DNA from 4 places in the Janthinobacterium sp. HH102 genome. Region 2 is predicted to be linked to each of the others. Evidence: predicted binding sites of a transcription regulator. Region 2 holds the regulator's gene; each other region holds the start of a gene.

Region 1 (7,928 bases), 510 kb from region 2:
ATTACGCAGCAGCGCTATGGCTTTCATCCCGCAGGTGGTGGCGAGGTGCTGGCCACCGTGCAACCGTGCCAGCGTTTGCGGCCCATTTCACTGCTGCAGCGCGGCGAGCGGAAGGCCGGGTATGCGGAAAGCGTGGTGGCGGGCGTGCATGTGAACGTGGCGCAGCGCGAGCTCGAGCGTGTCGCCGACGGCATGGGCTGGAGCGGCAAGCAGCTGCGTCTCGTCGGCTTGCCGGCGGAGCAGGGACCGGGCAACGTCCTGTTGCTGACATTGGAACATGAGCACGTCACGGAAGTATTTACGTCGTTCGGCGAAAAGCACTTGCTGGCCGAATCCGTGGCCAAGCGCCTGTTGAACGAGGTGCGCGCCTATCTCAAGACGGACGCGGCCGTGGGCGAGCACCTGGCGGACCAGCTCTTGCTGCCGATGGCGCTGGCCGGCGGCGGTAGCTTCAGTTGCAACAAGGTGTCGCAGCATGCGTTGACGAATGCGGACGTGATTGCCCGCTTCTTGCCCGTGCGTATCACTTTCGAGCAGCAGGCGCAGGGCAGCATCTGCACGGTGGCCGCCGCCTGACGCGCGCGGTGACACAATCGCTGTTGCAGCTGCTCCAAATTGATACATGGGCGGCCCGATGTGGGGCATATACGCATGGCATGGCATTTGCTCTTCTTGGATATTCACTAAAAAAACCAAGGAGACCAGCATGACCTATTCCATCCGTACTCTGCTCGGCGTGGCCGCCGCCGGCGCCGTTGCCCTCACCTCCCTGCTGACCTTGCCGCATGCCTATGCGCACGGCAATGTCACGCCGCAAGGCGTCGACACCACGGGCTTGCCCAAGGTGGGCGACAAGTGGCTCGAGCAAAACCCGTATCGCGGCAACAAGCTGGCCCTGACGGTGGGCACCTCGGCCTATAACCAGAATTGCGCGCGCTGCCACGGCATCGAAGCCATTTCGGGCGGCATCGCGCCGGACTTGCGCCAGCTGGACCGTGATTGCTTCGGTATCAAGAATGAGACAAAGAAACAGGCGTGCTACAAGGAAACGGATAATTATTTCCTGGCGACCATCCGTCACGGTAAAGTGCGTAATGGCGCCGTGTACATGCCGCCGTTCGAGGGCGTATTCAACCAGGAAGCGATGTGGGCCATCAAGACCTACCTGGAAACCCGCCGCGAGTCTAATTAGGTCGAACTGATAACGAAGGAGTTCCATGCGTTCATTTCAACTCCGTGGCGCGCGCGCGATGCTCTCGCTCGCTTGCATGGCGCTGTGCGCGGCCGCGCCGGCGCGCGCCGATTGGCAGAAAGTGCAGCAGTCGGGCAGCCTGAAGGTGGCTGTGTATAACGAGTTCGCGCCGTTTTCCGACAAGGGCGCGGGCATCGATATCGACATCGCCGAAGCGCTGGCGAAAAAGCTGGGGCTGAAACTGAGCTTGCTGCCCTTTCCCGCCGGCGAAAACCTCAACGACGACTTGCGCAATATGGTGTGGAAGGGGCATTACCTCGGCTATGGTCCCGCCGACGTAATGCTGCACGTGCCGGTCGACAAGAAATTGATGGCGGACAACGACAAGGTCGAGATATTCGCGCCGTACTACGTGGAAACCGTGCGCCTGACGCGCAGCGCGCAAGCCGTACCGCAATTCGATGGCGTCGCCAGCCTCGCAGGCAAGCGTATCGGCGTGGAAAAGGTGTCGATCGCGGCCATGCTGATGCTGGGCGAAGACAATGGCAGATACCGCGACGATGTGCGCATCTTCGATACGGCCGCCGAAGCCTTGCAGCAATTGCAGGCCGGCCAGCTCGACGCCGTGCTGGCCAACCGATCGGAAATCGAATCGGTGCTGAAAAGCGATCCCGCTTTCCCCATGAATGAAGTGGCGTTCGCCCGCTTGCCGCGTGCCGGCTGGGCCGTGGGCCTGGCCGTCAGCAAGCAACAGCTCGACGTGGCCAAGTTACTGCAGGCGGCCATGAACGAGATGGCGGCCAGCGGTGAATTGAAAGCCATCTTTGAGAAGCATGGCGTGAAGGAAGCGCGGCCCTGATTTAGCTTGCTCTCGTTGAAAAGCCCGCGCATCTTCCGATGCGCGGGCTTTTTAATTAGAAGGAATACATGGCGCTGACGCCTAACAACCAGTTGCGCCCCGGCGCCGCTTCATAGTAGCGCTTGTTGCTGTCGCCGACGATGACGGAGCCCACGTAGGTCTTGTCGAAAAGATTATTCAGGCGGGCAAACTCCTTGAAGCGCCAATTCCCTACGTTTTGTTTGGCGTTGAAGCGGGCATTGAACACCGTGTAGCCGGGTGCCGGCTTTTCGCTGTTGCTGTCTTCCGCGTAGACCTGGTTGCTGGCCACGCTTTCCACTGCCGCGCCGAAACGGTCCAGCGTGTCTTTCCAGGCCAGTTCCGCGAACAGGTTAGCGCTGGGCACGCCCGGCAAGCGGCTGCCTTCGCGTACGCTGCCGAACGCCTGGTCATACACGGCGTGCAGGCTGGTCAGCGCCACTTTTGTCGTGAAACCGTACGGCAAGCTGGAGTCGAGCGACACTTCCATCCCCTGACGCAAGGTCTTGCCCGCATTGCGGTAGCTGGTGCGCCCGCCGCTGGAACTGTCGACCACCAGTTCATCGTTGGTCTTGATCTGGAACACGGCCGCGTTCACATGCGTGTTGTTCGCGATCCTGGCCTTGATACCCGCTTCCAGGTTGGTGCTGGTGGCCGGTTTCAGCTGGTAATTGAAGCCGCCGCCCGTGCCCGAGTAAAACAGTTCGTTCAGGGTGGGTGCTTCGAAACCGCGCGCGGCGCTGGCGTACACGTTGACGTTGGGCGTCAGTTTATACAGCAGGCCCAGCACCGGTGTCGTGTGGCTGAACTCCAGGCTGCCGCTGTCGTCGCCATTGCCGAGGAAGCGGTCGTTGACCGACACTTTCATCTTGCTGTAGCGCACACCTGCGCTGAGCAGCCATGGCCCGCTCTGCCATTCTGTCTGGATATACGGATCGAGGCTGGAGACGACATCCTGCTCGTCGCGGCGCAGCTTGCCCTTCACGCCAAACGTGTTGCCGATGTAATTCTCATAGCCGGTGCGGTCATCGCTGGAGCGGCCATAGTCGATGCCGATGGTGGTGCTCAGCTTGCCGCCTGCCAGCTGGTTCACATGCAGCCAGTTGGTGTCGATGCCGTAGAACTCACGCTGGAAGTCGACCACGCCGCCCGAATGGCTGGCTGGCGCCTGGAAACCCTTGGTAAAAGCCTGGTACTGGATCACGTCGCGGTTGCCGCCGTAGGCCGTCACGTGCAGGCGGTCTTCGCCAAACGATTGTTCATAGGTGGCGCCGATTTGCTGGTGGTCGATGCTCTTGCGCGTGTTGTAGCGTTCGGCCAGGGTGCGTTTCGGGTTTTGCGTGTCCGTCGCATCGATTTCGCCGGCGCGCGGATCGCGGGAAAACGTGGCCCAGGTGGCGCCCAGCGGATCTTGCGTGTTGCCCTGGTGCAGGCTGTTGGCGACGATGGTCAGCTTGCTGTCCGTATTCGGCTTGACCGTGATCTTGCCGAACGCCTGTTCGCGCGTGGCGGCGCTGTGGTCGCGGAAGCCGTCCGTGCGGAAGCGCGAACCGTCGAGCACGTAGCCGATGCCGCCTGCCTGGCCCTGCGCCGACAGGTCCACCTTGCTGGTGCCGAAGCTGCCGCCCGTCACGTTCAGTTCGACGGACGGGGGATTTTGCCCATCCTTGGAAAACAGCTGGACCACGCCGCCCGAATGGTTGCCGTAGATGGCAGAAAACGGCCCGCGCAGCACTTCGATGCGCTCGGCCGTATCGAGGTTGAAGGTGGCAGCCTGGCCTTGCCCGTCGGGCATGCTGGCGGGAATGCCATCGCTGATCAGCTTGACGCCGCGCACGCCGAAGGCCGAGCGGGCGCCGAAGCCGCGCGACGAGATTTGCAAGTCTTGTGCGTAGTTTTGGCGGTTTTGTACGACCAGACCCGGCACGGCGGCCAGCGCTTCCGAGGCATTGACGCGGATTTGGCCGTCCTGGATGCGGGTGCTGTCGACGACGTCGATGGACGCGGGCACTTCCTGGCTGGGGTGGGCGATGCGGCTGCCGCTGATGACCACCGTATCCATGAGTTGCCCGGCGGCCAAGTCAGCGGGCTCGGCGGCAAAGACGTGGGGGGCCAGGGTGGCGCTGCCGGCGACAAACAGGCTGGCGATGGTGTTCAGGCGGAAACGATGCTGCATGCGGATTCTCCAATGTGAATAAAAGCCTGCTTGAGCGCGTGAGCGGCGCAGGTCTGCATAGTTGTATCAAGCAATATGCCTGCCATGTCTCCATTGGTGGGCGGAAATTATACGCGTGTCAGTGGCACGGCGTTTGCATGCAGCAATTATCAGATGCGCCGCTACCGCGCGCTTTTCCTGTGTTTTGCCATTGAAAAGGTGATTATGCCCAACTTCTTCCCGCGCTTGCGCCAGGTGTGCTGGCTGCTGCCTGCGCTCTTCAGCACGGCCCTCCAGGCCGCTCCTTTTGCCTATGTCCCCAATGAAAAATCGGGCACCGTGAGCGTGATCGACACGGCGACCGACCAGGTCGTGCGCCAGATCGCCGCAGGCAAGCGTCCGCGCGGCATTGCCGCCGACCCCACCGGGCGGCAATTGTTTGTCACCGATGCGGCCAGCAGCGCCTTGCTGCTGATCGATAACGAAGCTGGCGCACCAGTCCGCATGGTGGCGCTGGGCAAGTCGCCCGAAGGCGTGAGCGCCTCGCACGACGGTCGTTACGTGGCCGTGGCCGTCGAGGAAAACAATAGCGTGGCCTTGCTCGATGGCCAGACGGGCGTCGTGCTTGCCGATATCAAGGTGCAGGGACGCAACCCGGAACATGCCGTGTTCAGTCCCGATGGGCGCTGGCTGCTGGTCAGTGCGGAAGAGGCCGAGCAAGTCGATGTCATCGACGTGGCGCAACGCCGCCAGGTCGCGTCCATTGCCGTGGGCTTGCGTCCGCGCGGCATCGGCTTCAGTCCGGATTCGGGCCTTGCCTACGTGGCGTGCGAACTGGTCAATGCCGTCTACGTGATCGATATGACGGCGCGCAAGGCCATTGCCACCATTCCAGCGGGCAAGAATGCCAACGGCATCGCGGTCCATCCCGGCGGCAAGCAAGTGTATGTCTCGAACGGCATCGACGGTACGGTGATGGTGATCGATACGGCCAGCAAGCAGGTGACGGCCACCATTCCCGTCGGCAAGCGCCCGTGGAACATGGCCATCACGCCCGACGGGGCCAAGCTGTACGTGGCCAATGGCCGCTCGAACAGCGTCTCCGTCATCGATACGGCCAGCGCGCGCAAGGTGGCCGATATCGCCGTGGGCGAATTGCCATGGGGCGTGGTGATTCGGTAGCGGTACAGGAACAGGTGTTCCAGTCTGGTACACCTGTTCCATTGTGCAGCGGCGCAGGGGAGATGCCGCAGGGCTGGCCCGGATTGGAACAGGATGCCTTCACCTTGTTCAAAACGCAAACAGGCCCGCTCCCGCGGCTCAAGCCCGGGCATGCGCCGAAAAGCGCACCGGCATTGACGCCGCGCCCTTGCAACAAGGGCAAAAGCGGCTAAGTTTGTAGTGGGATGGCGAGCTGGCACGGCATTTGCGGAAGACTGCGTGTACTCACCCCATCTGTACCAGGACGTTTGATTTTAATTAAGTAATTCCATTCTAATTAACCCGATAGAGGACGACATGAATCTCGCAGACATCAGCAAACTGGGCGTAGCCAATCCCTTCAAACAACGCTATGACAATTACATCGGCGGCAAATTCGTTGCACCAGTAAAAGGTGAATACTTTCCTAACATTACGCCGATCACGGGCTTGCCGTTTTGCGAAATCGCCCGTTCCACGACGGAAGACGTCGAGCTGGCGCTGGATGCCGCGCATGCCGCCAAGGAGGCCTGGGGCAAGACTTCGCCTGCCGAGCGCGCCAATATCCTGAACCGCATCGCCGACCGCATCGAACAGAACCTGAGCCTGATCGCCACGGCGGAAACGATCGACAACGGCAAGCCGATCCGCGAAACGATGAATGCCGACATTCCGCTGGCCATCGACCATTTCCGTTACTTCGCCGGCTGCATCCGCGCGCAGGAAGGTTCCGTCGCGCAAATCGATGCGGAAACCTATGCCTACCACTACCACGAGCCGCTGGGTGTCGTGGGCCAGATCATTCCGTGGAATTTCCCGATTCTGATGGCCGTGTGGAAACTGGCGCCAGCCCTGGCCGCCGGCAATTGCGTCGTCCTGAAACCGGCCGAGCAGACCCCCGCTTCCATCATGGTGTTGATCGAGCTGATCGGCGACCTGCTGCCACCGGGCGTGTTGAACATCATCAACGGTTTCGGCCTGGAAGCGGGCAAGCCGCTGGCCTCGAGCAAGCGCATCGCCAAGATCGCCTTCACGGGTGAAACAGGCACGGGCCGCCTGATCATGGGCTATGCCGCGCAAAACCTGATTCCCGTCACCCTGGAGCTGGGCGGCAAATCGCCGAACATCTTCTTTGAAGACGTGATGGATGCGGACGACGAGTATTTCGACAAGTGCCTGGAAGGCTTTGCGATGTTCGCGCTGAATCAAGGCGAGGTGTGCACCTGCCCATCGCGCGTGCTGATCCAGGAATCGATCTACGAGAAATTCATCGAACGGGCCCTGAAGCGCGTGGCCGCCATCAAGCAGGGCAATCCGCTCGATTCTTCCACCATGATCGGCGCCCAAGCGTCGCAGGAGCAGCTGGAAAAAATCCTGTCCTACCTCGACATCGGCCGCCAGGAAGGCGCCGAGGTGCTGGCTGGGGGCGAGCGCAACACGCAGGCGGGCGACCTGGAAGGCGGCTATTACGTGCGTCCGACCGTGTTCAAGGGGCACAACAAGATGCGCATCTTCCAGGAAGAAATTTTTGGACCGGTCGTGTCCGTGACCACCTTCAAGGATGAAGCTGAAGCGCTGGCGATTGCCAACGATACCTTGTACGGCTTGGGCGCCGGCTTGTGGACGCGTGACGGTTCGCGCGCCTTCCGCATGGGCCGCGCCATCCAGGCGGGCCGCGTGTGGACCAATTGCTATCACCTGTATCCAGCCCACGCCGCGTTCGGCGGCTACAAGCAATCGGGTATCGGCCGCGAAAACCATAAGATGATGCTCGACCACTACCAGCAAACGAAGAACTTGCTGGTGAGCTATAGCCCGAAAGCGCTGGGCTTCTTCTAAACCGGCAACAGGCGCCGCGCCCGTAGTCCAGGCGCGGCGCGCAGAAAGGGGTGCCATGAGTGCAGCAATTGCCAGGGTGGTCGCCACCGATGCGGCGCTGGAAATGATGGACAAGTTGCGCCAGCGTCACGGCCCGCTGATGTTTTTCCAGTCGGGCGGCTGCTGCGACGGCAGTGCGCCCATGTGCTACGCGCTGGGCGAGTTCGATGTCAGCGATACCGATATCTATCTCGGCAATTTGAATGGCGCACCGTTCTACATGGGACTCGAGCAATTCGAGTACTGGGAGCATACCCAGTTGATTATCGATGTGGTCGATGGCAATGGCGGAATGTTTTCACTCGACAACGGCACGGGCAAGCGCTTTTTGACGCGCTCGCGCCTGTTCACCGATGAAGAGTGCGCCTTGCTGCATGCGCAGCCGCACGACCACGGCAGCACCTGATACATACACATACTAATAACAGAGGGAGATGATTGTGCAGAAAAAAATCATGGGGATACTCATCGGTTTGGGTGTGGCATCGCTGGCCCAGGCGGCCGACGTGGGCAATGTCACCACCGCCATGCTCGACAGCACGGCAAAGAATCCGTCCAGCGTGCTGTCGTTCGGCATGGGCACGCAGGGCCAGCGCTATTCGCCTTTGACGCAGATCAATGACAAG
Region 2 (7,928 bases):
ATGTTGGCTGTGTTTTAAAACAACGTTGCAGTAGTGCCGCAGAGCATGTCAAAGACGCTGAAAAATCGGAAAATCGGCATTCGGCGGCGGAAAAACCGGCGCGCCGCGTGTTTTTAATCAAGAAATAGCCGATACACGCCGATGTTATTTTTTTGCTAAAATGATGGTCACATTGGCTGTAGCGCCCACTGCGCCCGCAGCGGACGTATACTGTTGAGAATTGGCGTTACAGGCCGCGAAAACAGGCCTATAATTCGGCTCGCAAGCCCTCTGCGCATTGCACCATTTCATTGAGTGTCATGACTAATCTTAGCAAAATATTATCCCTCGAAAACGTCCTGCTGGATCTGGAAGTTTCCAGCAAGAAGCGCGCTTTCGAGCAAGCCGGCCTGATCTTCGAAAACAATTACGGCATCGCCCGCTCTACCGTCTCGGACAATCTGTTTGCCCGCGAACGTCTGGGCTCGACCGGTCTGGGTCATGGCGTGGCCGTGCCGCATGGCAGAGTCAAGGGCAGCAAGACCTTGAAATCGCCGCTGGGCGCCTTCGTGCGCCTGGCCGAACCGATTCCGTTCGAGTCGCCCGATGGCAAGCCCGTCAATCTGCTGTTTTTCCTGCTGATTCCCGATCATGTCACCCAGCAACATCTGGAAATCCTGTCGGAAATCGCCGAAATGTTTTCCGATGACGCCTTCCGCACGGCATTGGCCACGGATCCGGAACCGAAATCCGTGCATTCGCGCATCGTCAATTGGCAACCCAGTCTGCAAGCGGCGGGTTAAACTTCAGGTATTCCTCCACTCCTGAAGAAGACTGCCATGTTGCAAACGCCGCTGACGATACAACGCCTGTACGACGATAATCGTGAAAGTCTGCAACTGGGCTGGTTCGCCGGCTTCCCCGGCGGCGAGCGCCTGATCTCGGGCGACGTCTCGTCGGCCGCCGACCAGGTGGGCCACTTGAACCTGATCCATCCGGGCCGCATCCAGGTCTTTGGCCACCAGGAAATCAATTACTACCAGCGCCTGAAGGTCAACACGCGCACCCACGTGATCGGCGAACTGATCGCCGGCGGTCCGCCCGCGCTGATCATCGCGCAAGGGCTGGAAACGCCGCCCGACATCCTCGCCATCTGCGACGAGCAAAACATCCCCCTGTTCTCCACCCCGCTGCCGGCCGCGCAAGTGATCGACTTCCTGCGCGTCTACCTGTCGAAAAAACTGGCGCAGCGCATCATCATGCATGGCGTGTTCATGGACGTGCTGGGTGTGGGCGTGCTGATCACGGGTGATTCGGGCCTGGGCAAGAGCGAGCTGGGGCTGGAGCTGATTTCGCGCAGCCACGGCCTGGTGGCCGACGACGCCGTCGAATTCTCGCGCATCGCGCCGAACATGATCGAAGGCCGCTGCCCGCCCCTGCTGCAAAACCTGCTGGAAGTGCGGGGCCTGGGTTTACTCGACATCAAGGCCATCTTTGGCGAAACGGCCGTGCGCCGCAAGATGCGCCTGAAACTGATCGTCCACCTGGTGCGCCGCAACGCGCTGGAAGAGGAAGTCGAGCGCCTGCCTTTCCTGTTCCCTACGGAAGACGTGCTGGGCTTGCCGGTGCGCAAGGTCGTCATCCCCGTCGCCGCCGGCCGCAACATCGCCGTGCTGCTGGAAGCGGCCGTGCGCAACACGATTCTGCAACTGCGCGGCATCGATACCTTGCAGGAGTTCATGGAACGGCAACGCCTCGCCATGAGCGGCGATTAGCAACGTAGGTCGGATTAGCGGGGCCGCCGAGGTGGGGCAAGGCCCCGCGTAATCCGACAGCATTGTTGGCGCGTGCAGCAAAGAAATATCACAGCCCAAATTGCAATAATTTGTAAAGATAATTGCCTCGGGAGCGCGGTGCCGGTCTTTATTGTATGATCGGGCTATGCATATCGTCCTTATCACCGGAATATCCGGCTCCGGTAAATCCGTCGCGCTCAATGTGCTGGAAGATACCGGCTACTATTGCGTCGACAACCTGCCGCCGGCCTTGCTGCCGAGCCTGGTGCAAACCTTGCTCGACGAAGGCACGCCGCAACTGGCCGTCGCCGTCGATGCGCGCAGCGCCGAATCGCTCGTCAGCTTGCCGCACAATGTCGCGCTGCTGCGCGACCAGGGGCACGACGTCAAGGTCATGTTCCTGACAGCCACCACACATTCGCTGGTGGCGCGCTTCTCGGAAACGCGGCGCAGCCATCCGCTGTCGCACGAGTTGCGTCCGAACCAGAATCCGGCCAGCCGCCGCACCCTGATCGAGTGCATCTCGGAAGAACGCGAACGCCTGTCGGCCATCGAACAGCTGGGCCATGTGATCGATACCTCGGAACTGAGCGCCAACAAATTGCGCGCATGGATCAAGGATATCGTCGCCTCAGAGCGCGCGCCGCTGACCCTGTTCTTCGAATCGTTCGCCTTCAAGCTGGGCGTGCCGCTCGATGCCGATTTCGTCTTCGACGTGCGGGCCTTGCCCAATCCCTATTACGACCTGGCCCTGCGCCCGCTCGACGGCCGCGACGCGCCCGTGATCGCCTTCCTCGACGCGCAACCGAGCGCGCTGGAGCTGCTGGCCGACATCCGCGCCTTCATCGAAAAATGGCTGCCGTCGTTCAAGTCCGACAACCGCAGCTACCTGACGGTGGCGCTGGGCTGCACGGGCGGCCAGCACCGCTCCGTGTACATGGCGGAACGGCTGGCGCAGTATTTCGGCCCCAAAGAAAGAGTCGTGCTGCGCCACCGCGAGCGTTCTTAATCAGTCGAGGTGGCGCAGCGGATGGGCTTGCGCCGGCCAGACGGGCGCAAAGAAGCGCGCCACCATGGCCGCGTCGACCTCGTCCAGGCTGGCAGGCTGCCAGCGTGGGGTATTGTCCTTGTCGACCACCAGCGCGCGCACGCCCTCGAGCACTTCGCCATGTTCGAAATTGTGGCGCACCACCGTGCGCTCCATGCGCAGGCAATCGGCCACGCCCAGGTGGGCGCCCCGCTGCAGCAACTCCAGGGTCACCGACATCATCAAGGGCGAGCGCAGGCGCATGGCCGCCAGCGCCTTCGCCGCGAACGCGCCGTCATCCTGCGCCAGCGAGGCCATGATGGCGGCCACCGAACCCGCGCTGAAGTGGCGGTCCAGCGCCGCGCGCGCCGTGGCCAGGGGGGAAGCGCCCGCCTCGGCCTGGAAAGGCGCCGCCAGCGCCTTGATGGCGACCGGCAAGCCTTCGCCCGGCGTGGACTCGAACAGGGCCAGCAGCGCCCCCATCTGCGCCTCGGGCAGATACACGTCGGCCAGGCCCGTGTACAGGGCGTCGGCCGCGTTGATCGTCAAACCCGTCAAGCCCAGGTACAGGCCCAGCTGACCCGCCAGACGGGATAAAAAGTAACTGCCGCCCACGTCGGGGAACAGGCCGATATTGACTTCCGGCATAGCCATGCGCGTGCGGCCCGTGACGATGCGCAGGCGGTTGCCGGGCCCCGCTTGCGCCACGCCCATGCCGCCGCCCATCACCACCCCATCCATGACGGCGATATACGGTTTCGGGTAGAAGTGAATCAGATGATTTAAAGCATATTCTTCCGTAAAGAAATCTTCCAGCAAGGCGCTGCCGCCCTGCGGCGTGGCCAGGCCCGCGTCGTAAAAGAAACGGATGTCGCCACCCGCGCACAGGGCTTTTTCGCTGCTGGAGCGGATCACCACGGCGTCCACCTGCGGATCGTCGCGCCAGGCCAGCAAGGCCGCGCTCAGGGCGCGCACCATCTCCAGCGACAGGGAATTCAAGGCTTTCGGACGGTCGAGCACGATGTGGCCCGTGCGGTGGCGGATGGAAATCTGGACGAGGTCGCTCATGGCAGGCAGGAAAGAAGTGAAAGTGCAAACATTCTAGCGCCTGCGCGGCGAACATTGCGTTTCGCTGGACGCAAAAAAGGGCGCAATGTGCGCCCTTAGTTGATCACAGCCGGTTGAAAGTCGCGGGCCGCTTAGGCGGGGGCGAATTCTTCTTCCGAACTGTCTGGCAGATGCTTGATCGCCTCTTTACCGTGCCCTTGCACTTTGGTTTTGTATTTCATCACTTGCCTATCGAGCTTGTCGATCAGGGTATCGATCGCGGCATACAGGTCGTGCGCCAGGCTTTCCACATAGACAGTTTTGCCACTCAGACGCAGGTTGACTTCGGCCTTTTGACGTTTTTCTTTCTCTTTGAGGTTATCCACGGTCAGAATCACGGCGATATCGATAACTTGATCGAAATGACGTTTCACGCGCTCCAGCTTCGTTTGTACGTATTCACGGATGGCTGGTGTCACTTCGAGATGATGTCCGCTGATGGTGAGATTCATACACACTCCTAAAGATGATCGGGTTCGTGCGGTCCATCGTATCCGGCCCGCAGAGGAACCGAAAAAAACTTACAAACACTTACGCAGGCTCACTGGCGGAATTTTTAATGCTTCCCGGTATTTGGCAACAGTACGTCGCGCAATCACCATGCCTTGTTCCCCCAGCATGTCCGCAATCTTACTGTCGGATAAAGGATTTTTAGGGTCTTCTGCTCCTGTCAGTTGCACGATCAATGCCCGTATCGCCGTCGATGACGCTTCGCCCCCCGCTTCGGTGGCGACGTGGCTACCAAAGAAATATTTCAACTCGAACATGCCGTGCGGGGTCAGCATGTACTTTTGAGTTGTTACCCGCGAGATAGTACTCTCGTGTAAACCCAGTGTATCAGCTATTTCACGGAGCACAAGGGGGCGCATGGCAACGGCCCCATGCGAGAAAAAGTTCTTTTGTCTTTCTACTATCGCCTGCGCCACGCGCAGAATCGTGTCGAAGCGCTGGCGCATATTCTTGATCAGCCACTTGGCTTCCTGCAACTGTGCACCCATGGCGCCCTCGCCCTTGCCCTGCTTGAGCAAGTTGGCGTACATGGCATTGACGCGCAGGCGCGGCATGACGTCGTTGTTCAGGGTCACTTGCCAGCCATTGCGCGCGCGCTTGACGACGACGTCGGGCACCACGTAATCGGACACGTCCGCAGCGAACACGGCGCCCGGATGCGGGTTGCACTGGCGAATTACCGTCTGCGCTTCACGCAAGTCTTCATCGTCGCAATCGAGGGCTTTTTTCAGCTTGTTGAAATCGCGCTGGGCAAACCAGGCCAGGTGCTTTTCCACGATGACGAGGGCCATGCGCCGCGTCACCATGGCAATGTGCGGCAAGCGCTTGATTTGCAGCGCCAGGCATTCGGACGCATTGCGCGCGCCCACGCCGGGCGGATCGAAACTTTGCAGCAGCGACAAGGCCGTGCGCATCTCGTCGGCATCGATTTCCAGCTCTTCCGGCAGACGCGCCAGGATGTCGTCGAGCGACTCTTCCAGGTAGCCATTGTCGTCGAGCGCGTCGATGATCAGCTCGACCAGCGCGCGGTCGCGCAATTCGAGCACCGTCACGCGCATCTGCTCCATCAGGTGTTCGCGCAGGGTGCAGTGATGGGCCTCCAGTTGCGGGCGGGAATCTTCGTCGTCGGGCGCCTTGCCCCGGCTCGCTTCGCTCCAGTCGCTGTCGCCGCCATCCGCGGCGGCCGGGCCCTCGCCCGCCTCGCCGTCAAAGGTTTCCGCTTCGGCCGGCGCCGCGGGCGCCTCCTGGCCTGGCGGCTGGGGCGGCGCTTCGGCCGGCGCGGCCGTGGAGCTCAAAGCCCCGTCGGACAGCAGGCGCAGCGAACGGTCGAGCGGATCGTCGAGGCGCTCGAGCAAGGGATTGTCCGTCAGCAGTTGCTCGAGTTCCTGATGCAATTCCAGAGTAGACAATTGCAACAGGCGTATCGATTGCTGCAACTGCGGCGTCAGTGCCAGGTGCTGCGAAGTGCGCAGCTGCAATGATTGTTTCATTGGCTTACATGCGGAAGTGTTCGCCCAGATAGACCCGGCGTACCGACTCGTTCGCGATGATGTCGTCGGGGCGTCCCGACGCCAGTACCGAGCCCTGGTTGATGATGTAGGCACGGTCGCAGATACCCAGCGTCTCGCGCACATTATGATCGGTGATCAGCACGCCGATATTGCGCTCCTTCAAGAAGCGCACGATGCGCTGGATCTCGATCACGGCGATCGGGTCGACGCCGGCGAACGGTTCGTCGAGCAGCACGAAACGGGGATCGGTGGCCAGGGCGCGGGCGATTTCCACGCGGCGGCGCTCGCCGCCCGACAGGGACAGCGCCTGGTTCTCGCGCAACTTTTCAATCTGCAAGTCGGCCAGCAGTTTATCCAGGCGTTCCTCGATCTCGGCCTTCTTCAAAGGACGGCCTTCGACGGTCTGGATTTCCAGCACGGCGCGGATATTGTCTTCCACCGTCAGCTTGCGGAACACGGACGCCTCCTGCGGCAGATACGACAGGCCCATCTGTGCGCGGCGGTGGATCGGCAGGCTGGAAATGTCCACGCCGCTGATGTCGATGCTGCCGCCATCCGACGGCACCAGGCCGACGATCATGTAGAACGAGGTGGTCTTGCCGGCGCCGTTCGGGCCCAGCAGCCCCACCACTTCGCCGCATTCGACTTGCAGCGAGACATCATGCACGACTTGCCGCTTGCCATAGGTTTTCTGCAGTCCGCGAACGATCAGGGTGCTGCCGCAACGGGTATTGTCCATTATTTCGTTCCTGGCACAGGTGTGGCCGGCGCTTTCTCCGCCGCGGGCGCCTTGGTCTTCGGCTGGATCACCATGCGCACGCTGCCGCCATCGGAGGTGCTGGTGCCGCTGTCGGAATTTTCCATCTTGAATACTTCCTTGCGGCTGTCGTACGAGATGAAGGCGCCATTGGCCACATCCGTCACTTTCGTGCCCTCCAGGCGCGTCAGCTTGGCCTTGGAAAACAGTTTCACCACTTCCGTCTTGTTGTCGTATTCCACGCGCTCCGCTTCGCCTTCGACCCACAGGTCGCCGGCGCCATCGCGCTTCTGGCGGAAGGTGGCCAGCTTGCCGGGATCGGCCCAGAAAGTGATGAACTGGTAGCCTTGCGGGTCTTCCGTGATCAGGGCCCGGCCCGCCTTCATGGTCAGCGTGCCCTTGACCAGCACGACGTCGCCCGTCAGGGTACGAATCTGCTTGACGTCATCGACGTGGCCGCTACGCGCCGTGATGACGGCTTCCTTCTCGGAATCGGCCTTCTCGGCATGCGCCACGCCCATGAGGGCCAGAGAAAATACGCTCAACAGCAAGATGTTCTTCATAGTATGGTTTCCTTGTTTCATTCTGTCATTTTGCCGCCGCGGCCGGGCGCGGTTTCGGCGGGAGGACCATGCGCAAGGCATTCTGCACTTCCACCACGCCGGTGGCGTTATTGGCCTTCATGCCGATACCATTGATGCGCGAGGCGCCCGTCAGGATATCGACAGGCACGTCCGTTTCCATTCTTTCTTCGTCCGGAAACACCGTCAGCGCTTCCGTCCTGACCGTCAGGTTCTGCGCCTTCGGACTGGCCACGCGGTCGATCACGACCTTGCGGTGCAGTTGCAGCCGGGTATTGTCCTGGTCGATATGCGCCAGTTCCGCATTCATGTTCAACGGCGGCATGCCCGGCGTGAGCTTGCGCACGAAGGGCTGGTCGATATCGGACGAATCGTCGGCCGGATAATGCGTGAGCTTGTTGCCCGACACGATATAGCTGGGCTTACCCGTCAAGTCCATGCGCACCAGGCTGAAATTGGTGATGAAATAGTCGGGCTCACCCAAATTCTTGCTGGCCTTGATGTCCTGGCCATTCTTGTTCATCACTTCAAGCAGCCAAAAGCTGGCCAGCGCGACGACGACCGCGCCCAGCAGGGTAAAAATCATGCGCCAGCGATGGGCGCCTCCTGGCTTACGCATAGGGTTTCACTCTTTCATAGGTCACTGGCGGCAAGGCGCAC
Region 3 (7,928 bases), 2.6 Mb from region 2:
TGCGTCGAAGAACTTTGCCCAGCCATGGAGCTATTCGAAGGAGCATGACGTGTTCGGCACGGCACGCGCCGAAGTCGACCTCGCCAAGGATGTCGTAGCCTGGGCCGCGTTCGGCAGCCGCTCGACGAAGGAAGCGAACAGCCTGGCCCAACCGACGTTGAGCGCGCTCAATGGCGATGCCAGCGTGTACCGCTTCGACAATGCCCGCAAGCAGGAAATCCGCACGGGCGAACTGGGCGTGCGCGGCAAGCTCCATACCGGCGCCGTCCGCCACACCCTGGTGGCCAGCTGGTCCGGGCACTGGAACGAGGCGAAAAATGCGTATGCGATCAGCGATTACGCGGGCTTGCCGACGAATATCTACCATCCGCTGGACGTGGCCATGCCGCCCACCGTGCCCGCGAACTCGGGCGGCGTGATGAGCGACCCGCGCCTGACGCAAAAGACTATCCTCAACAGCTACGCCGTGGCCGATACCATGGCCTTCCTCGACGACCGGCTGCTGCTGACCGTGGGCCTGCGCCGCCAGCAGATCCGCGATGCGGCATATGCCTATGGCACGGCTGTGCAATATTCCAGCTATGACAAGAGCGCCACGACGCCCGTGGCCGGCATCGTCTACAAGGCCGGCAAGAACGTGTCGGTCTACGCCAACTACATCGAGGCGCTGGTCAAGGGCCCCGTTGCCAGCGGTACCTATTTCGATGGCCAGAACGACGTGCCACTGAGCAACAAGGGCGAAGTCTTCTCGCCCTACAAGTCGAAGCAGAAGGAAATCGGCGTCAAATATGACGGCGGCAGGCTGGGCATGAGCGCCGCGCTGTTCTCGACCGCCAAGCCCTTGCCGGCCGTGGTCGGCTCGCGCGCCACCTTGTCGGGCGAACAGCGCAACCAGGGCCTGGAACTGTCCGTCTTCGGCACGCCGATGGCGGGCGTGCGCCTGCTGGGCGGCCTGACCTGGCTCGATACGGAACAGCGCAAGACGGACAAGCCGGCCAACAATGGCAAGAACGCCATCGGCGCGCCAAAAACACAGCTCAGCGTGGGCGGCGAATGGGACGTGCCCGACGCGCCAGGCTTGAGCCTGAATGCCCGCACCGTCTACACCTCGACGCAGTATGCGGATCTGGCCAACAGCAAACAGTTGCCGTCCTGGACCCGCGTCGACATCGGCGCGCGCTACCTGACGCAGGTGGCGGGCCATGACGTGACCTTGCGCGCGCGCATCGACAACGTGGCCGACCGCAGCTACTGGGCCTCGGCCGTCTCCTCGTTCGACGCGGGCAGCCTCGTGCTGGCAGCGCCGCGCACCTTCGTCGTATCGGGCAGCGTGGCGTTTTAACCGGACCGACGCGAAGCTGCCCCTTCCCCGGGCCGCTTCGCGTGCGCGCCTGTGCCAACGGCCGGATATGGGCGACAATGCCCGCATGAAACTCCCTGCCCTCCTGTTATTGCTCTGCCTGTCCCTGCCCGCCGCTGCCCAAAAGCAGGCCGCCTGCCCTTACGCGGCCTGGAAAAGCGGTTTCAAGGGCGATGCGCGGGCGCAAGCCATGTGTCTGCTGCGCCCCGTGAAACTGTATGCGCGTCTGGGCGACAGTGCGCCGCTGCCGGCCTTTCTTGCCGCCCACGTCGGCCAGCGCACGGGCATCGCCCCCGTCGCCCTGCGCGCCTGGCTGGCGGAACAAGGCATCGCCGAGGCGGACGCGGGCGGCGCCGTCGATGCACCGCTGTCGCGCGCCGTGGGCCGGCTGGCCGCGCCCATGGCCCGCTATTTCGTCATCCACGACACCAGCTACCCGAATTTTCTCAACGAAACCATTCCCGATCACATCAACGACGCCAGCTGGGATTTCAACGATTTCAACTTGCGCAATCCGGCGCTCGGCGGCGGTCCGAAGGGCCATGTCTACGTGAACCGCCTCGGCGATTCCCTGGCCGTGCGCGACTTTGGCACGGCCGGCTATGCCAGCAAGCTGGAAAAGGACAAGCCGTCGCTGACGGGTCTGTTCCTGCACGTGGAACTGGTGCAGCCGCGCAACTCCGTGCCCGGCGGCGGCAAGGGCAACGATGGCCTGGCGCCCGATCCCGGCTTTACGCCGGCCCAATACGACCGCCTGGCCCTGCTGTATATCGCCGCCAGCGTGCGCAAGGGCACGTGGCTGATTCCCGCCTTCCACGCCGTGCTCGATACGGGCTTTGCGAACGGTCATGACGACCCGCAAAACTTTTCGCTGGAGCAATGGGATGCGGCCCTCAGCCATTTGAGCGCCGTCATGACGGGCGCCCACGCGTCAAATTGAACGCCACCTGCGCGCCGATTTGGAGGATACTTTAGCTCCCGCCTTGCATCGCGCGGATGCCGGGATGTCGATGGGGAGCCGCGATGACCTATGCCTCTGACCAGAAAATGCTTGCGCTGGACATGCCCGCCCGCACGCGGCGCATCTTCAGCATGCGCGATGCCGTGCTGACGCAGTGGGAGCACGAGGTGCGCGCCAAGGTACGCGGCGCCGATGCCTTGCTCACGCCCATCCTCATCAACACCTTGCCCGCCTTCTTCGACAACCTGGCCGAAGCGCTCACGCCAGGCTACCCGCGCGACGACGCCACCAGCAACACCAACGCGCCTGCCGTGCATGGCAACGAACGGGCGCGCATGACCAGTTATGGCCCGGAACAGGTAATTCAGGAATACCAGATTTTCCGCGACTGCTTCGCCGCCGCCGCGCTGGAGGCGGGCGTGCCGCTGCGGCGAAAGGACTGGAAGGTGATCAATGCCTCGATCGATACGGGCATCCGCGAAGCCATCCTGGAATTTACCGCCATGCACGAAAGTTTTCAGCGCCGCATCGCCGCCGGGCTGTCGCACGACATGCGCAATCCCCTGTCCGTCATGCTCAACAGTGCACAGCTGCTGCAGCGGCGCGCGCAACAGCCGGACGTGGCGGCGCTGGCGCTGAAAATTATCGAGCACGGCAAGCGCCTCGACGACATGATCCAGGAATTGCTCGATACGCTCAGCTACCACCGGGGACAAAAGCTGCCCCTCGTCCTGCGGCGCCTCGACGTACTGCCGCTGGCACGGCAGGTTGCCGACAGCGTCAATATCGGCCATCCGGGCAAATGCGTGGTCAGCGGCACCTCCGTGACGGGCTGGTGGTGCGAAAATTCGCTGCGCCGTGCCCTGGAAAACCTCGTCGTCAATGCCGTCAAGTATGGCGACGACGGTCCCATCCATATTCATATCGACAGTTTGCGCGAACGCATGATCTTGAGCGTGCACAACACGGGCAGCAATATCGCGCAAGACCAGACGCAGCGCATCTTCGAATACCTGCGCCGCGAGCACGAAGGCAACGCGCCCGGCTGGGGTATCGGCCTGCCCTTCGTGCAAAACGTGGCGGAAAGCCACGGCGGCAGCGCGCTGGTCGACAGTGCGCCGGAAACGGGCACCACGTTTACCATCGACCTGCCGATCGATTGCCGGCCCTTCGTCACGCCAGGCACCTGATCGCAGCTACGCCCCATCTGCCGGCAAAATCGCTGCCGTAGCGCACCAAAGCGGTGCGGATGACGGTTTTACGCCACAAAAGTGGTCATTTTTTACATACTTTCGGGTGTGCGCCATTGGCACGCTTCCTGCTGAGCTATAGTCAGACACGGCTCAAGGGAAATCACAACATGGCAAATTTTTTCAATGAAATGACTGCAGATGACGTGGGGACGGACAGCAAGGTACGTGAACACTATCGTGAATTCAACAACTGGCTGGAACAGCAATCGCCCGAGACCATCGCCCGCAAGCGGGCCGAAGCCGACCTGACGTTCCGCCGCGTCGGCATCACGTTTGCCGTCTACGGCGACGATGCCGGCACGGAACGCCTGATTCCGTTCGATACCATCCCCCGCATCATCCCCGCCGCCGAATGGGCGCAGATGCAGACGGGCCTGGTGCAGCGCGTGCAAGCCTTGAACATGTTCATCCATGATATCTATCATGAGCAAAACATCATCAAGGCGGGCATCATTCCCGCCGAGCAAATCTACAAGAATGCCCAGTACCGCCCGGAAATGCAGGGCATTGCCGTCGCTTCCGACATCTATGCGCACATCGCCGGCGTCGACATCGTGCGCGCGGGCCAGGGCGAATTCTATGTACTGGAAGACAATCTGCGGGTGCCGTCCGGCGTATCCTACATGCTGGAAGACCGCAAGATGATGATGCGGCTGTTCCCGGAACTGTTCGCGCGCAACCGCATCGCGCCCGTCGACCATTACCCGGACATGCTGCTCGACAACCTGCGCTCCGTCGCGCCCATGGGCGTCGATGACCCGACGGTCGTCGTCATGACGCCCGGCATGTACAACTCCGCCTACTTCGAGCACGCTTTCCTGGCCCAGCAGATGGGCGTGGAACTGGTCGAAGGCAAGGATTTGTTTGTCAACGACAATTCCGTCTACATGCGCACCACGCGCGGGCCCAAACGCGTCGACGTCATTTATCGCCGCGTCGACGACGATTTCCTCGACCCGCTGGCCTTCCGCTCCGATTCCTCGCTGGGCGTGCCGGGCCTGCTGTCCGTCTACCGCGCGGGAAGAGTCACCCTCGCGAACGCCATCGGCACGGGCGTGGCCGACGACAAGTCGATCTACCCCTTCGTGCCGGACATGATCAAATTCTACCTGTCGCAGGAACCGATCCTCAACAACGTGCCCACCTACCAGTGCCGCAAGGCGGCCGACCTGTCCTACGTGCTGGCGAATCTGGCGAAACTCGTCGTCAAGGAAGTGCATGGCGCGGGCGGCTACGGCATGCTGGTGGGGCCGGCGTCGAGCCTGGCGCAGATCGAGGACTTCCGCCAGCGCCTGCTGGCCAATCCGGGCGGCTACATCGCACAGCCGACCCTGGCCCTGTCCGCCTGCCCCACGTATGTCGATGCCGGCATCGCACCGCGCCACATCGATCTGCGCCCGTTCGTGCTGTCGGGCAAGACCATTTCCATGGTACCGGGCGGCCTGACCCGCGTGGCGCTGGGCGAAGGCTCGCTGGTGGTCAATTCCTCGCAGGGAGGCGGCACCAAGGATACCTGGGTACTGGAAGCCACATTATCAGAAGAAAAAGCAGCTTTTGCAGGAGAGAAAACATGCTGAGCCGCACTGCCGATCATTTGTTCTGGATGGCCCGCTACACGGAGCGGGCGGAAAATACGGCGCGCATGCTCGACGTCAACATGCAGACGTCCATGCTGCCGCAGTCCGAGCAGGACGCGGAGCAAGGCTGGCGCGCCACTCTGGGCATTTCCGAGCTGCAAAGCGCGTACGACCACCAATATGGCCGCTTCCATACGCGCGACGTGCTCGACTTCATGGTGCGCGACCCGAACAACCCCTCGTCCATCCTGGCCTGCCTGACGGGTGCGCGCGAAAACGCCCGCGCCGTGCGGGGGACGTTGACGACGGAAGTGTGGGAAATCCAGAACGCCACCTGGCTCGACATGCAGAAGCGCCTGAAAAGCAATCTGCTGGAAACGGACCCCAGCGCCTTCTTCGAATGGGTCAAATACCGCTCGCATCTGTCGCGCGGCGTGACCCTGGGCACCATGCTCAAGGACGAAGCCATCCACTTCATTCGCCTGGGCACCTTCCTCGAGCGGGCCGACAACACGGCGCGCATCCTCGACGTGAAGTTCCATGGCGCGCGCGACACCTCGAAAGACATCACCCAGCGCGACTTTTACTACTGGGCCGCCCTGCTGCGCTCCGTGTCCGGCTTCGAAATCTACCGCAAGGTCTACCGCGACGTGATCACGCCGGCGCGCGTGGCGGAATTGCTGATGCTGCGCGGCGACATGCCCAGGTCGCTCCTTGCCTGCATGGATGACGTGGTGGAAAATCTGAAACATATCCGCAACGACGTGTCGGCCGATACGGAGCGGTTCGCCGGCAAGCTGCATGCGGAACTGAAATTCGGCCATATTGACGACATCATGAAGGCGGGCCTGCACGTGACCCTGACGGAGTTTCTGGAAAACATCTATGAGCTGGGCAACCGGGTCAGCCGCGACTTCCTCGTTCCCTTGGCGGCCTGATGCAGCTCACCATCCGCCACGAAACCCGCTACGCCTACAGTGCGCCGCTGGCCTACACTATCCAGCAGCTGCACCTGACGCCGCGTATCGAGCCGCAGCAGCGGGCCCTGTCCTGGCAAATCACGACGCCGGGCCAGTGCCACGCCTATACGGATGCCTACGGCAACCTGTCGCATATGCTGACCATTAACGGCAGCCATCAGTCGCTGAGCCTGGTCGCCCAGGGCGTGGTGGAAACCATCTACCCGCACAAGGGACGACTGAACCTGGTCGATACCCTGTCCCCGCTGTTGTTTACCATGCCGACGCCGCTGACGCAGGCCAACCCTGCCATCGTGGAGCTGGCGGCCGCCAGCCTGCCGGACCGCCGCGTGACGGCCGGCACGGGCCATCTGCTGCGCCTGGCCGAGCACATCGTCGGCAAGGTGGCGTATGAAAGCGGCGCCACCATGGTCACCACCACGGCCGGCGACGCCCTGGCACTGGGGCGCGGCGTGTGCCAGGACCACGCCCATCTGTTCCTCGCCTGCTGCCACGCCTGGGGTATCCCGGCCCGTTATGTGTCCGGCTACATCGACCCAGGCACGACGGGCCACGCGGCCAGCCACGCCTGGGTCGACGCCTGGACGGAAGACACGGATTTCGCAGGCTGGGTCAGCATCGACGTGACCCACGCGCGGCTGATGACGGATGCGTATTGCCGCCTGGCCATCGGGCGCGACTACGATTCGGCGGCGCCCGTGCGCGGCGTGCGCCAGGGCGGCGGCACGGAAACGCTGCACGTGGATGTACAGATCGTGCCCGTGTAAATAGGCAGGAATGAGGCTGGCCGGGGCTTGCGGCCGAGACTCAAGCCCCGGCTGGTGTAGAATGCTCCCCCTTTTGGATTTGATTTACGACGATGACTTATTGCATAGGCATGCGCCTGAACGAAGGCCTGGTCTTCCTGTCCGACTCCCGCACCAACGCCGGCGTGGACCAGGTGGGCACCTTCCGCAAGATGAGCGTGTTCGAGAACCCGGGCGACCGCATGCTGGTCCTGATGACGGCCGGCAACCTGTCGATCTCGCAGGCGATCCGCCAGATCGTCTCCGAACACGTGGATGCGGACGGACGCAGCATCTGGAACGTGGCCAGCATGTACGACGCGGCGCGCATCGTGGGCGAAGCCGTGCGCACCGTGCACCTGCGCGAAGCGAAGGCCCTGGCCGACTGCGGCATCGATTTCAACGTCAGCATCATTGTGGGCGGCCAGATAGGCGCCGAGCGCTGCCGATTGTTCCAGGTGTATTCGGCCGGCAATTTCATCGAATCGCATGATGAAAACACGTATTTCCAGATCGGCGAAGCCAAATACGGCAAGCCCATCATCGACCGGGTCATCAACCCGTTCACGCGCCTGGACGAAGCGGCCAAGTGTGCGCTGATCTCCATGGATTCCACCTTGCGCTCGAACATTTCCGTCGGCTTGCCGCTCGATCTGCTCGTCTACGAGACGGGCAGCCTGGCCGTCACGCGCTTCGTCACCATCGATGAAAAGAACCAGTATTTCCGCATGATCCGCGACACCTGGGGCGAGCAATTGAAACATGTGTTCGAAGGCATCGTCGATCCCGTGTGGAACGCGGCGCCCGAGACCACCACGAACGTGCTGTCGTCAAGCAACATGCACAGCAAGCCCGTGCGCGTAGCCATCCCCGAACACGTGAGCCGCGGCGGCCTGACGGTGGCCCCTCTGCAATCCTTGGCGCAGCAGTTCAGCGACGACAAGCAGCATTGACCTGCCGCGCACCGCGTGCGCGCGGTGCTGGACAAGTCGCTTTCCGCGTGCTTTTATGG
Region 4 (7,928 bases), 2.6 Mb from region 2:
TTCTCGGCAACCTTGGACGGCGTCGTCGGCAACATGGCCCGCCGCATCACGAAAAACCCGCTGGTCATCCAGGTGGCAAGCTCGAGCAACAAGCATGAAAACATCACCCAGCGCGTGCACTTCGTCGACGATCTGTCGCACAAGAATCGCCTGCTGGACCACCTGCTGCGCGACGAATCGCTGGACCAGGCTGTTGTGTTCACCGCCACCAAGCGTGACGCCGACACCATCGCCGACCGCCTGAACATCGCCGGTTTCTCGGCTGCCGCCTTGCACGGCGACATGCATCAGGGCGCGCGTAACCGCACCCTGGACGGCATGCGCCGCGGCCAGGTCAAAGTGCTGGTTGCCACCGACGTTGCCGCCCGCGGCATCGACGTGCCGACGATCACCCACGTGTTCAACTACGATCTGCCGAAGTTCCCGGAAGACTACGTCCACCGCATCGGCCGTACCGGCCGCGCTGGCCGCAATGGCCTGGCCATCTCGCTGGTGAACCACGCTGAAGGCATGAACGTCAAACGCATCGAACGCTTCACCAAGCAATTGATCCCGGTCAATGTCATCGAAGGTTTCGAGCCGAAGAAAACGGCATCGGCACCACGTTCGAGCGCCCGTCCAGGCGGCTGGAAACCAGGCGACAACCGTGGCGGCGCGAAGCCAGGCCAACGCACGTTCAGCAAGCCGGGCGCACCGCGCAAGGACGGCGCGCCGAGCACCGGCGGCGGCTACAAGGGTTCCAACCCGCGCAGCACCGACGGCGCACGCCGCAGCTACGGCGACCGTTAATCACGGCGCCATGCCGCCAGCAGGCGGCAGGCAATAAAAAAAACGGCCACCAGATCACTCTGGCGGCCGTTTTTTTATGCCGATTGCCTTTACTTCTTCGACACCTTCTGGCGCGACAGCTTGCGCAGCTTGGCTTGCTCGAAGCGCGCATGCTGCTCCGGCGTCTCGAGCACCAGTGGCGGCACGGCCACCGGCTTGCGGTTGGCGTCCACGGCCACCATCGTGAAATAGCAGCTGTTGGCGTGGCGCACCAGGCGCTGCTGGATGTTTTCCGTCACCACGCGGATACCCACTTCCATCGACGTCGTGCCCGTGTAATTGATCGAGGCGAGGAACGTCACCAGCTCACCCACGTGGATAGGCTGCAGGAACATCACCTGGTCCACGGACAGGGTCACCACATAGCTGCCCGAATAGCGGCTGGCGCAGGCGTAGGCGACGCTGTCGAGGTATTTCAGGATGGTGCCGCCATGCACGTTACCGGAAAAGTTGGCCATATCGGGCGTCATCAGGACCGTCATCGTCAGTTCGTGGGCCGACCAGTTCATCGCGCTGTCCAAAGTGTTCTCCAAAGGGGAAATAAAAGTGAGGGGGATGTGAAAACCGGCCCCAGGGGCCGGTTGCCGGGACAGGCTGTTACAGTCCCAGGGTGTCGATGTCGGCCAGCGATTCGCGGCCCTTGTCGGAAATGTCGTGGCCCTCGCCTTCGGCGCGCGCCACGATGTGGGCTTTCTTGCCCAGAAAGTATGCCACTTCCGTGTCCAGCTTGGTCAGCGGATCGGCGGCGACGGCGCGCAGCCCCATGATGCAGCGGCGCAGGAACAGCAGTTGCTGCGCCTTATCGGTGATGGACAGACGGCCATCGCGCGCATAGCTGAGCAGCTTCAGGCCCGACAGGCGCTTGGCATTGCGGGCAACGCAGGCGCTCGGGCGCTCGGTCTTGATGCCGCGTGCAACTTGCTCCAGCGCGTCATATTCATCGGTTGTTAATTTCTCGTTCTTCATTACTTTTCCATAAAAGGCCAGGTGTTCGGCCCCCATGGTACGCGCCCCGCTGCGCATCGGCAACAGGCAACGTGCATCTACCGCCGCCGGCCAGGCGGCCAGGCGGCGGAAACACGCGTGTGATGAGCGTTATTTGTAGCTGCGCAGCAGCAGCCATGCGAGGCCGCAACCAGCAACGGCACCCGCCAGGGCCAGCGCCACGAGGTGTTTGCTGGTGATCACAGGCCGCCGGCCCAGGTAGATTTTGTTATGCAAGGAATTGCCCACGATGGTCTCCTGTACAAGAATTTTTATGATGTCTCATTATAAGAACAGAATCGTGACGGCCGCATGACACTCGACAGTTGGGGCTTGATTTGTATCCACTCGGCAACATTTGTGGGCATTTTTGTTGTTTAAATGGCGTACCTCCGGCGAGGCCCGCGCCTTCCATTTCTGACTGGAAATAAACACGGCGCGCGCCTGCCCACCGCAGGCCTTGGCGCGGCGCCATGGCACGAAAACCGCTCAATGCATTTTCACGGGCGGTGGCGGCGGCGTTGGCTCCTCGACCGGCACGGGGTCGATGTGCGGCGGCTGTTCCGGCGGCGGCGTGAGGGGATCGCCTTCCGGCGGTGGCGGCATATCGGGTTCGGGCGTGCTGTGTGCACGCAGCGGGGAAAAATGGAATTGTGGCTGCATGGTGGCCTCCTTTGCCCCACTCTAGCCGATGCGGCCAAATCCTGGCGCCCGCCAGTGGCACGCTGCAGGGGAACTAAACGGCGTGGCGCCACTCCAACTTGACAGGCATCCCCTACAGCACGAGTGCAAGCGACCCTATGGCGCGCAAGAAAATCCTCTTTATGGCCGAGGCAGTGACCCTGGCCCATGTTGGCCGCCCACTGAGCCTGGCCCAGGGCCTGGACGAGGAAGTGTACGAGGTGCACTTTGCCTGCGCCGATGGGTATGACTTTTGTTTCAGGCAAGCCCACTTCCGCCGCTGGCGCATCGACAGCATTTCATCACTGCAATTTCTGCAGGCGCTGGCCCACGGCAAGCCCGTCTATACGGAAAGCACCTTGCACGCGTACGTGGAAGATGACTTGCGCCTGCTCAATGCCGCCCAGCCCGATCTCGTGATCGGCGACTTTCGCCTGTCGCTGTCCGTCAGCGCGCGCCTGCAGCACATTCCCTACATTACCGTCAGCAACGCCTACTGGAGTCCCTGGGTGCGCCAGCATTACACGGTGCCCAGCCTGCCCCTGACGGGCGTGCTGCCCATCTGGCTGGCCGATCCCCTGTTCCGCCTGATCCGCCCGCTGGCCTTCGCCTCGCATGCCGTCCCCCTGAACCGCGTGCGCCGACGCCATGGCCTGCCATCGCTGGGCAGCGACCTGCGGCGCATCTATACGGATGCCGACCGCACCTTGTACGCCGATATTCCCCAGCTGTTCCCGCCGCATGGCATGCCACCCACGCACGACTACCTGGGCCCCATCATCTGGGCGCCGCCGCTCGACTTGCCGGACTGGTGGCAGCGACCGGAACTGAGCAGCGGACGGCCGATCGTCTATGTCACGCTGGGCAGCTCGGGCCAGGGGCAATTGCTGCCGCGCGTGCTGCGCGCGCTGGCGCCCCTGCCCGTCACCGTGCTGGCGGCCACGGCCGGCACCATCCGCGTCGATGCCGTGCCGCCGAATGCCTATGTCGCGCCCTTTCTGCCGGGCGACGCGGCCGCCCGCCGCGCCAGCCTGGTGATCTGCAACGGCGGCAGCCCCACCAGCCAGCAGGCGCTGACGGCAGGCGTACCCATCATCGGCATCGCCGGCAACCTCGACCAATTCCTCAACATGCACGGCATCGCGGGCGCCGGCGCCGGCCTGCTGCTGCGCGCCGACCGTTTCCAGGAAACCGCCTTGCGCCATGCCGCCACGCGCATGCTCGACGATGGCCGCGCCAGGTTGGCCGCGCGTCAACTGGCCACGGCCATGCGCGACTATGTGCCAGGGCAACGCTTGCTGCCCCATCTGCACGCCCTGCTGGGCTCGTCGCCCCGTGATAGCCAGCCTTGACGGGCGCCGTCGGTTTTTCTTACAACGCGTCCGGCAACACCTGCACTGTGTCAACAAAAGCACGCCAAGTCATTGATTTCAAAAGAACCTCATGCGTTGGCATGGAAGTCGCTTAAGTCTGGCCATGAGCACCTGCCGACAGGACTCAGGCAAGACTTCCAGACTCACTCAACCACGAGGTGAATGACATGAAACTTTCTAAACTGAAACTGCTCCCGGCGGCAGCGACACTGGCCATGCTGTGCGCGGCCGGTAGCGCACAAGCGGGCGCCTACGGCTATTCCTACAACAACATCTTCGGCCTGGTCATCGCCGTGCCGACGGGCCAGATCACGGTGGCCAACAGCACAACGATTTCGCGCAGCACGGCCACCCTGAACGGCGTGAGCGTCATCAACGGCGGCGCCGGTTCGCTCGACGCGCCGCGCGCCAACGTCGGTGCCGTCACCAAGGGCGAAAACGACTTCACCCAGCAAGGCCCCACTGGCACCTATTCGCGCGGCGATGCGCAGATCGTCAGCACGCAGTTCCCTTCGTTCCCGCCCGGCTCCACCTCCACCCAGGTGGTGAACGTGGCCGAAGCCCATCTGGGCGGCCCTGCCGGTACGGCCGATGCCTCCGGGCGCAATGGCTCGACCACGGGTTTTTCCGTCGATTTCGTCGTCGGTTCGCCCACGGCGACGCTGAGCTTTGACTTCCTGGCGTCGCCCTTCATGCAGGTCTTCCTGCAAAGCACGGTCGGCCAGTTGTCCACGGCCACGGCCAACCTGGTCGTCACCTTCACCATCACGGATGCGGCGGGCCTGACGGTGTTCAACTGGACGCCCGATGGCGTGATCGGCTCGGGCATCTTCGGTGGCACGGAAAACGCCGACGGCGCCAACCTGAACACCAGTCTGGCGACCAATTTCCTGACGCGCGGCAACCTGTTCACCTACGACCCTTCCGGCTGCGGCACGCCCACGGGCACGGGCGTGGGTACGGGCTGCGGCAGCAACTTCAGCTCCGTCAGCAATGCTTTAACGGCCGGCAACTACACCTTGACCTTGAATGCGGTGGAAAGCGTGGACCTGGTGAAACAGGCGGTGCCGGAACCTGGCACTCTGGCACTGCTGGGTCTGGGCCTGGCTGGCCTGGGCTATGCCCGCCGCCGCAAGCTTGCCGCCTGAACCAGGCAACAGGGGGATTTACAGGCGAGGGAGTCTCCTCGCCTTTTTTTATGTGGCAAGCCTGTCGGTTTTCCTTACAACGCGGCCGACCGGCAGATGAGGATTTTCATGACTACATTTTCTTGTACCCGCTTGCCAACGGCCCTGCTGGCCTTGCTGTTGCTGGCCAGCAGCGGCACTGCCGGCGCCGCCGCCTATGGCTATTCGTACACCAGCGTCTTTGGCCTCGTCATCAGCAACCCCACCGGCTCCACCACCTTGGCCAGCAATATCGACCTGTCGCGCACCACCGCCACGCTCAATGGCAGCAGCGTCATCCACGGCGGCAGCAATGAGATCGATGCGCAGCAAGCGACACGCGGCGCCGTCACCAAGGGGGAAAATGATTTTACGCAACAAGGCATGGGCACGGCCTCGTTTGCGCGCGGCGAGGCGCAGATCGTCACCTCGCAAATCCCCCCCTTTCCGCCAGGCTCGACCAGTACGCACACGGTGAATGCGGCGGAAACCTTCCTCACGGGCGGCGGCAGCGCCGACGCCTCGGGACGCAACGGTTCCAGTACCGCGATGACCGTCAATTTCGTCGTCGGCCAACCGGGCGCGACCCTGGCCTTCGACTTCCAGGCCCTGCCTTTCATGCAGTTGTACCTCGATGCCCTGGCCGGCACGGGCTCGGCGGCCACGACGAATATGGCGATGACGTTTACCATCATCGATGAACATGGCCAGATCGTCTTCAACTGGGCCCCCGACGGCAACCTGGGCTCCGGCATCCTGGGCGGCACCGAACTGGCCGACGCCGCCAGCCTCAATACAGGGTACGCGCAAACGCCGCTGACCAGCGGCAGCGTGTTCACCTACGATCCCGGCGGCTGCGGCGCGCCCACGGGCACGGGCATCGGCACGACGTGCGGCGGGCAGTATGGCGCCGTCACGGACAATCTGGTGGCAGGCAGCTATACCCTGGTATTGAACATGCTGAACAGTTCCGAACTGGCCTATGTGCCGACGGACACGCCGATACCGCTACCTGGCACCTTGCCGCTGCTGGTGGCGGGTCTGGCGGCGCTGGCTGCCCTGGCGCCACGGCGGCGGCGCTGACCGCGCAGGGAGTCACGCCTCACGGCCCAGCCGTGGGCGCCACCAGCAAGTCTTGCAGCGGACGGCGCAGCGAGCGCGCACTCGCCGCCGGCCCGGCGCCGATGCGCCCGAGGAACACGCCCCGCTCGACCGCCGCCTCCCCCAGCACGCCCTGGCATTGCACGGCCAGCTCCTGCGCCATGTCCTGCATGCCATCGGTGCGCGAAAAGGCGCGCCGTTCGCGCACGTAGCGGGCAAAGATCAGCGGCGTCAGTTCCGGCTGCAATTGCAGTCCCAGTTGCGTGGCCGTCAGCCAGAAGCGCTGCATGGCGCGGCCGGCCGCCACGTAATCGTCGATATGGCGCGGCGGCGCATCGGCCAGCAGCACGAAATGCGCGGCACAATACAGGCCCGGCAGCAAGTCCATCTGCAGCCGCGGGGCAATCGTGCCGCCCAGCCAGGTATTGAAAAAATCCACGCGGCGCCAGCTGTGCATGACCCAGCGCATCAGCCGCGCCGTCATGGCATCGACGCCGAGCGCCTGCTCCGGGATGCGGTCGGCACTGAAGCGCGCCCCCCATTCGATCACGTCGCGGTGCACCTTGTGCGCTTCGGGCATGGTCAGGCGCAGCTTCGCATTGTCGAACATCAGCCGCGCGCAGGCCAGGCGCGCGCGCCCGCCTTCGAACCACTGCACGCCGTAGCCGGGCGGCAAGCTGGCCGCCAATGCCGCCTTTTCGCTGGCGCGCAGGCTGCGCGTGCTGAGCCGGCGCCGCTGCACGCTGCGGCGGGGCAGGAAGGCCGCCAGCGGATCGGGCAGCATGCCCGGGCTGTCGACCAGCCGTACATCGAAGGTGGGCAAGGTGTCGGGCATGGACAAACGCCGGCGCGCTTCCATGCGCAAGCCGTGACAGCTGGCCGCCAGTGCCATGCTTTCAAGCAAGGCACCCAGCGACAGCTGGCTGGGATGGCCGTCGAGGTCATACACGCAATGGCTGCGCGTATCGAAACCATGCACGACCACGTGCCGCTGGTCGACGACTTCAAAGCGCCACGGCTGCGTATTGTCGCCGCTGGGCGCCCAGCGCGCCTGCTCGAGGATGTTTTCCAGCACGGGATCGTTCAGCAATGCTTGCGCCATTTATGCCCCCTGTGCGGCGCGGCGCCGCTTGATGATGGCCATCGTCAGGCGCTGCAGCGGATGACGGTTGCCGCCTGGACGCCAAGTATGCACGAGCTTGTTGCGGTAGGCGTCGAAATGCACGCCGTGCGGCGCCGCCATCACCTTGCCCCGTTTTAACAGGATTTTCAAGGCTTCCGTGGCGGCCGCGCCCGCGCACAGCTGGCAGCCCATGATGGTCGACGGCCCGCGCCGCTCCTTCAGGTTGATGGCGGACGGGTCGACCAGATACGGGCCGTGCAAGCCGGACGGCGCCAGCCCGACGAGGAAGCGCAGGGCCTTTTCTTCTTCGGGCAAGTCGCCCCAGCCAAAATACTCTTCGAACGTCATGCCGCCCGGCATGAAGCTGAGCACGGCCGTGCCCATGCCCAGCGGCGCGGCCGTGATGGCGGGAATGCCCAGGCGCGCGCACGTGGCGAAGGTGGCCTGGCGCGCGGGGAAGGCAAAGAAATCGAGGCCATCCACGTACAGGTCGACACCGGCAAAGAACTCGGCCAGGTTGCTGTCGTGTATGCCGTCGGGAAATTGTTTAATCTCCAGCTCGGGATTGATGTCCTTCGCCATCTGCGCCAATACGGCCACCTTGGGCTGGCCCAGGGTCGACATCATGGCGCCGGCTTGGCGGTTGAAGTTGGCGATATCGAAGGTGTCGAA

The links. Region 2 encodes sigma-54, which starts transcription at its own class of promoters, with help from an activator protein. Its sites were predicted from a motif close to TGGCANGNAANCTGCTTT; they were not measured.
Region 1: a site for sigma-54 is predicted at 4,368-4,385, ahead of JAB4_RS06295 (beta-propeller fold lactonase family protein). Genes of this name have one in related genera too.
Region 3: a site for sigma-54 is predicted at 3,629-3,646, ahead of JAB4_RS15735 (circularly permuted type 2 ATP-grasp protein). Genes of this name have one in related genera too.
Region 4: a site for sigma-54 is predicted at 3,943-3,960, ahead of JAB4_RS20675 (EDSAP-1 family PEP-CTERM protein). Genes of this name have one in related genera too.

The regions. Positions count from the first base shown of each region.
Region 1 is NZ_CP062062.1:1,373,277-1,381,204, forward strand. Features, by position in the region: gene rtcA (RNA 3'-terminal phosphate cyclase) at 1-576, shown strand, start outside; gene pedF (cytochrome c-550 PedF) at 707-1,192, shown strand; gene JAB4_RS06285 (transporter substrate-binding domain-containing protein) at 1,218-2,051, shown strand; gene JAB4_RS06290 (TonB-dependent receptor) at 2,107-4,245, opposite strand; gene JAB4_RS06295 (beta-propeller fold lactonase family protein) at 4,450-5,406, shown strand; gene adh (aldehyde dehydrogenase) at 5,743-7,263, shown strand; gene JAB4_RS06305 (DUF779 domain-containing protein) at 7,319-7,708, shown strand; gene JAB4_RS06310 (PQQ-dependent methanol/ethanol family dehydrogenase) at 7,758-7,928, shown strand, end outside.
Region 2 is NZ_CP062062.1:859,696-867,623, reverse strand. Features, by position in the region: gene JAB4_RS03940 (PTS sugar transporter subunit IIA) at 300-782, shown strand; gene hprK (HPr(Ser) kinase/phosphatase) at 819-1,754, shown strand; gene rapZ (RNase adapter RapZ) at 1,921-2,784, shown strand; gene JAB4_RS03925 (enoyl-CoA hydratase/isomerase family protein) at 2,785-3,870, opposite strand; gene raiA (ribosome-associated translation inhibitor RaiA) at 4,002-4,361, opposite strand; gene JAB4_RS03915 (RNA polymerase factor sigma-54) at 4,431-5,909, opposite strand; gene lptB (LPS export ABC transporter ATP-binding protein) at 5,914-6,669, opposite strand; gene lptA (lipopolysaccharide transport periplasmic protein LptA) at 6,669-7,250, opposite strand; gene lptC (LPS export ABC transporter periplasmic protein LptC) at 7,276-7,887, opposite strand.
Region 3 is NZ_CP062062.1:3,476,857-3,484,784, reverse strand. Features, by position in the region: gene JAB4_RS15750 (TonB-dependent receptor) at 1-1,342, shown strand, start outside; gene JAB4_RS15745 (hypothetical protein) at 1,428-2,300, shown strand; gene JAB4_RS15740 (HAMP domain-containing sensor histidine kinase) at 2,384-3,511, shown strand; gene JAB4_RS15735 (circularly permuted type 2 ATP-grasp protein) at 3,682-5,151, shown strand; gene JAB4_RS15730 (alpha-E domain-containing protein) at 5,145-6,089, shown strand; gene JAB4_RS15725 (transglutaminase family protein) at 6,089-6,898, shown strand; gene JAB4_RS15720 (peptidase) at 6,991-7,869, shown strand.
Region 4 is NZ_CP062062.1:4,537,148-4,545,075, forward strand. Features, by position in the region: gene JAB4_RS20645 (DEAD/DEAH box helicase) at 1-789, shown strand, start outside; gene JAB4_RS20650 (acyl-CoA thioesterase) at 879-1,337, opposite strand; gene JAB4_RS20655 (hypothetical protein) at 1,426-1,794, opposite strand; gene JAB4_RS20660 (hypothetical protein) at 1,924-2,061, opposite strand; gene JAB4_RS20665 (hypothetical protein) at 2,302-2,475, opposite strand; gene JAB4_RS20670 (glycosyltransferase) at 2,613-3,845, shown strand; gene JAB4_RS20675 (EDSAP-1 family PEP-CTERM protein) at 4,034-5,014, shown strand; gene JAB4_RS20680 (EDSAP-1 family PEP-CTERM protein) at 5,123-6,115, shown strand; gene JAB4_RS20685 (nitroreductase family protein) at 6,135-7,235, opposite strand; gene JAB4_RS20690 (ThiF family adenylyltransferase) at 7,236-7,928, opposite strand, start outside.